Regions from separate parts of the Pseudomonas sp. PS02290 genome, predicted to be linked through region 2. Evidence: predicted binding sites of a transcription regulator. Region 2 holds the regulator's gene; the other holds the start of a gene.

Region 1 (4,415 bases), on a different contig from region 2:
TGTCGTCGACTTCCACTACATCTTCATCGGACGCCGCTGCAAGCCCCTCACCGTCCTCCCCTTCTTCCAGATCGTCTTCCAGACCTTCTTCGATGTCGTCGTCGCTCATGTTCTACCTCATGACTTGCGAAAGCAGATTAGTTATAGCCCAGCCGGGCTTGATTTCTTGGACAGCCGGAAAAAATTCAACTACCGCATACGTTCAGCGGTCGTGCCCTCACCCTGAAGCGTGACGAGGACTTTACGGGCACCGCCTGCATCGCGGTGCTCGCCCAGATAAATACCTTGCCATGTGCCCAACGCCAGCCGTCCATTTGTAACCGGCAATGTAAGCTGGCAGCCAAGCAGACTGGCTTTGAAGTGCGCCGGCAGATCATCGGGCCCTTCGTCGTCATGCTCGTAGCCGTCGCGCCCCTGAGGCACCAGACGGTTGAAGAAACGCTCGAAATCGCGACGTACCGCCGGGTCGGCGTTCTCGTTGACGGTCAACGAGGCCGAGGTGTGTTGCAACCAGACATGCAGCAGGCCGATGCGGCATTCGCGTAATTCGCGAAGGCCCGCGACGATCTCGTCAGTCACCAGATGGAAACCACGAGGCCTTGCCCGCAGCGTGATCAAGGTCTGTTGCCACATACCGTTCTCCGCCCTTCGGCGCGCATTCTAACGCGCTGGAAAAAAAAACAAAGTGCGTAATGAGCGACGATTTTCAGGAGCGCTGAACAAGGGCATTTATGCCCTCTAAAGCATCGAGAATCGTCAGGTTAGGCCGAACATTGCAGCGGATGTTCCTGCCGGGAACGCCCACCCGCTGTGCGGACATCCCTATCGACAAACCTCAGACAAAAAAATGCCCGGAGACCCGGGCATTTTTTCACGCGTGGATTACAAGTTGTAGCCACGTTCGTTGTGTTGCGCCAGATCCAGGCCGACCGCTTCTTCTTCCTCGGTGACACGCAGGCCCATGACCATGTCGAGTACCTTGAGGATGATGAAGGTCACGATCGCGGTGTAGATGACCGTGAAGCCGACGCCTTTGCATTGAATCCAGACTTGTGCGGCGATGTCGGTCACGGTGCCGAAGCCGCCCAGCGAAGGGGCTGCAAACACGCCGGTCAGGATCGCGCCAAGGATACCGCCGATACCGTGAACGCCGAAGGCATCCAGGGAGTCGTCGTAGCCCATTTTGCGTTTCAGGCTGGTGGCGCAGAAGAAGCAGACCACGCCTGCCGCCAGACCAATGATCAGGCCGCCCATCGGGCCGACAGTACCGGCGGCCGGAGTGACTGCAACCAGACCGGCAACCACACCCGAAGCGATGCCCAGAGCGCTTGGTTTACCGTGGGTCAGCCATTCGGCGAACATCCAGCCCAGCGCTGCAGCAGCGGTGGCGATCTGAGTTACCAGCATCGCCATACCGGCAGTGCCGTTGGCCGCAGCCGCGGAACCTGCGTTGAAACCGAACCAGCCCACCCAGAGCATCGCCGCGCCGACCAGGGTGTAACCCAGGTTGTGCGGAGCCATTGGAGTGGTCGGGAAACCTTTACGCTTGCCGAGTACCAGGCACGCTACCAGGCCAGCCACACCGGCGTTGATGTGAACAACGGTGCCGCCCGCGAAGTCGAGAACGCCCCAGTCCCACAACAGACCACCGACGCCGCTCCAGACCATGTGCGCAATCGGCGCGTAAACCAGGGTGAACCAGATCGCCATGAAGATCAGCATCGCGGAGAACTTCATGCGTTCTGCGAAGGCGCCGACGATCAGGGCCGGGGTGATGATGGCGAAGGTCATCTGGAAGGTCACGAAGACGGCTTCCGGGAACAGCGCTGCAGGGCCTGTGATGCTCGCAGGGGTGATGCCTGCCAGGAACGCCTTCGAAAGACCGCCGACGAAGGAGTTGAAGTTGACGACGTTGACTTCCATCCCGGTGGTGTCGAACGCCATGCTGTAGCCGTAGACGACCCACAGGATGCTGATCAGGCCGGTAATGGCGAAGCACTGCATCATCACGGAAAGAATGTTTTTCGAGCGGACCATGCCGCCGTAGAACAGCGCCAGACCGGGGATGGTCATGAACAGCACCAGCGCGGTGGAGGTCAGCATCCAGGCGGTGTCGCCGGAATTGAGTACGGGGGCTGCCACTTCGTCTGCCGCCATGGCCAAGCCAGGGGTTACGAGGGACAACAGGGCTCCTAGCCCTGCGAATTGACGCAGAGTCATATTGTTTTCTCCTGGGGCGTTGGGGTTTGGCGGCTTAGATTGCGTCGGTATCGGTTTCGCCGGTACGGATGCGGATGGCCTGTTCCAGATTGACCACGAAGATCTTGCCGTCACCGATCTTGCCGGTGTTGGCCGCTTTGGTTATCGCTTCGATAACGCGGTCCAGATCCTTGTCGTCGATCGCAACATCGATCTTCACCTTGGGGAGGAAGTCGACTACATACTCCGCACCGCGATACAGCTCGGTGTGGCCTTTCTGACGTCCGAAGCCTTTGACTTCAGTGACCGTGATGCCCTGCACGCCGATTTCGGACAGCGACTCGCGTACGTCGTCCAGCTTGAACGGCTTGATGATGGCAGTGACTAGCTTCATGAAACTTTCTCCCGAATTGGTGGACTTGCCCCAGGAAAACAAACCCGACTCAAGTCTAAGCGCAGTGTCTGGCTTTGTAACGCGTCGTGTCCGTAACAGACCTGACCAACTCCAGAAAACCGCTTCTGACGAAACATTCCCCGCTCCGCCTGCCGCACTGCATTCGTCACAGCGACTGCATCAGTGCATGGGTTACAAGCCACTAAGCAGAAAGCTTGCCATCTCATGAATCGGCATGAATTTCGGCCCTTCGACTGTTAATACACGCCTTAGCGTAGTCGTCGATTGCGATCACCGCACAACAACGGTGCGCACGTGCCCGGGGCCATGCGCGAAAAGCGTGCAGCGCATCGCGTCCGGCAGGAGGTCAAAAGCTGCGTGCTACACTCGCGCCCTCTGATTCTGGAGTTTCATCATGCTCGCCCCCAAAGCTTTTCTCGACGCCCTGAGCGGCCACGCTTCCCGCCTATTCAACGGCGAAACACCGGTTCCACGCAGCGAATTCGAAACCCAGTTCAAGGCGCTGCTGCAGAGCGGCTTCAGCAAGCTGGACCTGGTCAGCCGGGAAGAATTCGACAGCCAGATGATCGTCCTCGCCCGCACCCGCGCCCGTCTTGAGGCACTGGAAGCGAAGATGGCGGAGATGGAAGCGCAGTTGGCGACGCAGCCGAAAGCGTGAGGGGCTGAGCCACAGGGTTGAGCGTTTAACCCTGCGGGTGCTCAGGCGCAGTGCGCAATGCGCTGAACCTGGGCCTTGATCGCCTCCAACGTGGCCATCGACGTATCCTCCCGTGCCCTTGCCCTTCGATACACACCCCGAAAAACATGCCCCGCCCACGCGCCGGGCCAATGACTATCCTTCAGCTCGCCGCAGGAAGCGGTGCTGCCTACAAGGAAAGCCATGTCCCTCGCGATTGTTCTGAGCCGTGCCCAAGTTGGTGTTGAAGCCCCTGCCGTGACCGTCGAAACCCATCTCGCCAACGGGCTGCCGAGCCTGACGCTGGTGGGGCTGCCGGAGGGCGCGGTCAAGGAGAGTAAGGATCGGGTGCGCAGTGCGATCCTCAACTGTCGGCTGGAATTCCCGGCGCGGCGGATCACCCTGAATCTGGCCCCTGCCGATTTGCCCAAAGACGGCGGACGCTTCGATGTCGCCATTGCACTTGGCTTGCTGGCTGCCAGCGCGCAGGTGCCAACGCTCGCGCTGGAGGGCATTGAATGTCTGGGGGAGTTGGCGCTGTCCGGTGCGATTCGACCCGTACAGGGCGTGCTGCCGGCGGCACTCGCTGCGCGGGAGGCGGGCCACACGTTGATCGTGCCGGCGGTGAATGCCGAGGAAGCGTGTCTGGCGTCAGGCCTGAAGGTGATCGCGGTCAGTCATCTGCTGGAGCTGGTGTCCCACCTGAATGGGCACACGGTCATCGCGCCTTATAAATCCAATGGCCTGATTCTGCAGACACAGCCTTATCCCGACTTGAGTGAAGTGCAGGGCCAGACCGCGGCCAAACGCGCTCTGTTGGTGGCCGCCGCCGGTGCACACAATCTTCTGTTCAGTGGCCCTCCCGGCACCGGCAAAACGCTGCTTGCGAGCCGTTTGCCTGGGCTATTGCCACCACTGGATGAACTCGAAGCGCTGGAGGTGGCGGCGATTCAGTCGGTCGCCAGTCACGCCCCGCTGACCAGCTGGCCCCAGCGCCCCTTCCGCCAGCCCCATCACTCGGCATCGGGCCCTGCGCTGGTCGGGGGTGGCAGTCGCCCGCAACCCGGAGAAATCACCCTCGCCCACCACGGTGTGCTGTTTCTGGACGAACTTCCGGAATTTGAT
Region 2 (4,415 bases):
CTGGACGACAAGCAAGGCATCGCCACCTACAAAGGCAATGTCATCATCACCCAGGGCACGATGAAGATCACCGGCAACACCGTGACCATCACCCGTACACCGCAAGGCGACGTGGACGTGTTCACGTCCGTGGGCAACCTGGCCTACTACGAGCAGAAGCCATCGGTGGACAAGCCGATCGTTCAGGCCTGGGGCGTCACTATTCAGTACTTCGCGGCCCAGAACCGCATCGTGCTGATCGACAAGGCCAAAGTGGTCAACGACGGCAACACGTCCGAAGGCGAGAAAATCGTCTATGACACCGTCAAGCAGGTCGTGAACGCCGGTCGTGCCAATGGCACCAAGGTCACCGCACCACGCCCTCGTATCGACATGGTCATCCAGCCGAAAAAGAAAACCGACCAGCAGAAGGCCCAGTAATGGCGACGCTGAAAGCCCAGCACCTGGCCAAGGCCTATAAAAGCCGCCAGGTCGTACGTGACGTCAGCCTGTCCATCGAGAGCGGCCAGATCGTCGGCCTGCTTGGCCCCAACGGCGCCGGCAAGACCACCTGTTTCTACATGATCGTCGGCCTGGTTCAAGCGGATCAGGGTCGCGTCCTGATCGACGACCAGGACGTCAGCCATCAGCCGATGCACGGCCGTGCACGCGCCGGTATTGGCTACCTGCCACAAGAAGCGTCGATCTTCCGCAAGCTCTCCGTCTCGGACAACATCATGGCGATCCTGGAGACCCGCAAGGAGCTCGATCGCGCTGCCCGCCGCAAGGAGCTGGAAAGCCTGCTGCAGGAATTCCACATCACCCACATTCGCGACAACCTGGGCATGAGCCTGTCGGGCGGTGAACGTCGCCGTGTGGAAATCGCACGCGCCCTCGCCACTTCGCCGAAATTCATTCTCCTCGACGAACCCTTCGCCGGTGTTGACCCTATTTCCGTGGGCGACATCAAGCAGATCATTCACCACCTCAAGGCCAAAGGGATCGGCGTGCTGATCACCGACCACAACGTGCGTGAGACGCTGGATATCTGCGAAACCGCTTACATCGTCAACGATGGACAGCTGATTGCCGAAGGCGACGCCGAATCCATCCTGGCCAACCAGTTGGTCAAGGAAGTGTATCTGGGTCACGAGTTCCGCCTGTAACCGCAGTGATGACATGAGGTTGTGCGGCTCCCGCAATGTGCGCCATCGCCAACCTCGTTTTTTAATTGTCATCACACTCTAGGCAAACCCTCCAGCTTCAGGCATATAATTTGCTTAAGTTGGCGCCCTCGGCGCCCTGCTAGTAAATGGCGCGCAGTGCGCCGGCGAATAAGGTGTTAAGCCCTGCCATGAAACCTTCGCTAGTCTTGAGAATGGGCCAGCAGCTGACGATGACACCTCAGCTGCAACAGGCAATCCGATTGCTTCAGTTGTCGACGCTGGATCTCCAACAGGAGATTCAGGAGGCGCTGGAGTCGAACCCGATGCTGGAACGGCAGGAGGAAGGCGACGATTTCGACAACGCCGACCCCTTGGCGGATAACGTAGAGCAAAAGCCCAACGCTGATGTTCAGGGACCCACCTACCAGGAATCGGCGCCTACCGTCGACAATCTGGAGGACGGCGACTGGAACGAGCGCATTCCCAACGAGCTGCCCGTCGACACCGCGTGGGAAGACGTCTATCAGACCAGTGCCAGCAGCCTGCCCAGCAACGACGATGACGAGTGGGATTTCACCACCCGCACCTCCGTTGGCGAGAGCCTGCAAAGCCACCTGCTGTGGCAACTCAACCTGGCGCCAATGTCGGACACCGATCGCCTGATCGCCGTGACGCTGATCGACTGCATCAACAATCAGGGCTACCTCGACGAAACACTCGAAGAAATGCTCGACGCCTTCGACCCTGAGCTCGATATCGAGCTGGACGAAATCGAAGCCGTTCTGCACCGCATTCAGCAGTTCGAGCCTGCCGGCATCGGCGCTCGCAACCTGAGTGAATGCCTGCTGCTGCAGCTTCGCCAGCTGCCCGCCAAAACCAAGTGGCTGGCGGAAGCGCAGAAGCTGGTCAGTGACTACATCGATCTGCTCGGCAGCCGCGACTACGCGCAACTGATGCGCCGCATGAAGCTCAAGGAAGACGACCTGCGTCAGGTCATCGAACTGGTCCAGAGCCTCAATCCGCGCCCCGGCTCGCAGATCGAGTCCAGCGAAGCCGAATACGTCGTGCCTGACGTCATCGTGCGCAAGGACAACGAGCGCTGGCTGGTGGAGCTGAACCAGGAATCCGTGCCGCGCCTGCGGGTCAATCCGCAGTACGCAGGTTTTGTGCGTCGCGCCGATACCAGTGCCGACAACACGTTCATGCGCAATCAGCTGCAGGAAGCTCGCTGGTTCATCAAGAGCCTGCAGAGCCGCAACGAGACGCTGATGAAGGTGGCCACGCAAATCGTCGAACACCAGCGAGGCTTCCTTGAGTACGGTGACGAAGCCATGAAGCCCCTCGTTCTGCATGACATCGCGGAAGCGGTCGGCATGCACGAATCGACGATCTCCCGGGTGACCACGCAGAAGTTCATGCACACCCCGCGCGGGATCTACGAACTCAAATATTTCTTTTCCAGCCACGTCAGCACCTCCGAAGGCGGCGAATGCTCGTCCACGGCGATTCGCGCGATCATCAAAAAACTGGTCGCTGCGGAAAATCAGAAAAAGCCGTTGAGTGACAGCAAGATCGCTGGTTTACTGGAAGCACAAGGCATTCAAGTGGCCCGTCGCACAGTCGCCAAGTACCGCGAATCCCTTGGGATCTCGCCGTCCAGCGAACGCAAGCGACTGATGTAAAGGTCACACGTCAAAGCGTTCCAGTGGCAGGCATTACGCCTGCCTCTTAATGCACTGGCAACGAAGGAGAAGCTGTATGCAAGTCAACATCAGTGGACACCAGCTGGAAGTGACTGAACCTCTGCGTACCTACATCGGCGAGAAACTCGCCCGATTGGAACGCCACTTTGACAAGATCACGAATGTGCAGGTCACCATGGAGGTCGAGAAGCTCAAGCAGAAAATCGAAGCCACCTTGCACGTTCCTGGCGCTGAAGTGGTTGCCAACGCCGAACACGACGACATGTACGCAGCCATTGACCTGCTTGCCGACAAGCTTGACCGCCAACTCAAAAAACATAAGGAAAAACAGCAAAGTCTGCTGCAAGGCGCGACTGCTCGCTGACACTCCCCACCCATGATCCGACTTGAAAATATCCTGACCCCTGGCCGTTCACTCGTGAACGTGCCAGGCGGCAGCAAAAAAGCCGTACTCCAGAACATCGCCAAAATGATCGGCACGCAAGTGCCTGATCTGGATGAGCAGGTCGTGTTTGACAGCCTCATTGCCCGTGAAAAGCTCGGCTCCACCGGATTCGGTAATGGCATTGCCATTCCCCACTGCCGCCTGAAGGGCTGCTCAACGCCTGTCAGCGCCGTACTGCATCTGGAAAAACCCATCGATTTCGACGCCATCGACGGCGCACCGGTTGACCTGCTGTTTGTGTTGCTGGTCCCGGAAGCGGCCACCGATGCTCACCTTGAATTGCTGCGCCAGATCGCCAGCATGCTCGACCGTGATGATGTGCGTAAGCGCCTGCGCGGTGCCAAAACCGACGAAGAGCTCTACAGCGTCGTGCTCGACGTCCAGAACGGTCACTGATCATGCGGATGATCATCGTCAGCGGCCGCTCCGGCTCCGGCAAGAGCACGGCCCTCGATGTCCTTGAAGACAGCGGTTTCTACTGCGTCGACAATCTGCCCGCCGGCCTGCTTCCAGAGCTGGCGGAGCGCGCGCTGATCAACACCGAACTGGCTGAGCCCCTGCTGGCGGTCTCGATCGACGCGCGCAATCTGCCCAGTCACCTGACGCGATTCCCGCGCATGCTCGCCGAAGTTCGGGCCCGGCACATCCAGTGCGACGTGCTGTTTCTCGACGCCGATGAAGCCACCCTGCTAAAGCGCTTTTCAGAGACCCGCCGTCGTCACCCGCTGAGCACGGCAACCCGCTCGCTGGCCGAAGCGATTCGTGACGAAAAAACCCTGCTCGGTCCGATCATCGACCTGGCTGATCTGACGGTCGACACCACGCACCTGAATCTCTACCAGCTGCGCGACATTCTCAAACTGCGCCTGCTGAACAAACCCGAGCCGGGCACTGCCTTCCTCATCGAATCCTTCGGCTTCAAGCGCGGCATGCCCGTGGACGCCGATCTGGTGTTCGACGTGCGCTGCCTGCCGAACCCGTACTGGAAGCCCGAGCTGCGCGAGCAGTCCGGCCTCGACAAGCCGGTTGCCGATTACCTCGCGGCTCAACCGGACGTCGAAGAAATGTTCCAGGACATCTTTTCGTACCTCAATAAGTGGTTGCCGCGCTTCGCCGCCAGCA

What was found. Region 2 encodes sigma-54, which starts transcription at its own class of promoters, with help from an activator protein. Its sites were predicted from a motif close to ANTGGCATNNANNTTGCTNT; they were not measured.
Region 1: glnK (P-II family nitrogen regulator) is a predicted target of sigma-54. The motif match lies at 2,797-2,816, and genes of this name have one in related genera.

Annotation. Positions count from the first base shown of each region.
Region 1 is NZ_JASCOY010000002.1:187,474-191,888, forward strand. It holds gene QMX88_RS02395 (hypothetical protein) at 1-109, opposite strand, end outside; gene QMX88_RS02400 (secondary thiamine-phosphate synthase enzyme YjbQ) at 190-633, opposite strand; gene QMX88_RS02405 (ammonium transporter) at 883-2,220, opposite strand; gene glnK (P-II family nitrogen regulator) at 2,255-2,593, opposite strand; gene QMX88_RS02415 (accessory factor UbiK family protein) at 3,009-3,272, shown strand; partial or broken gene QMX88_RS02420 (YifB family Mg chelatase-like AAA ATPase) at 3,495-4,415, shown strand, end outside.
Region 2 is NZ_JASCOY010000017.1:72,646-77,060, forward strand. It holds gene lptA (lipopolysaccharide transport periplasmic protein LptA) at 1-420, shown strand, start outside; gene lptB (LPS export ABC transporter ATP-binding protein) at 420-1,145, shown strand; gene QMX88_RS10855 (RNA polymerase factor sigma-54) at 1,334-2,827, shown strand; gene hpf (ribosome hibernation-promoting factor, HPF/YfiA family) at 2,904-3,212, shown strand; gene ptsN (PTS IIA-like nitrogen regulatory protein PtsN) at 3,225-3,689, shown strand; gene rapZ (RNase adapter RapZ) at 3,692-4,415, shown strand, end outside.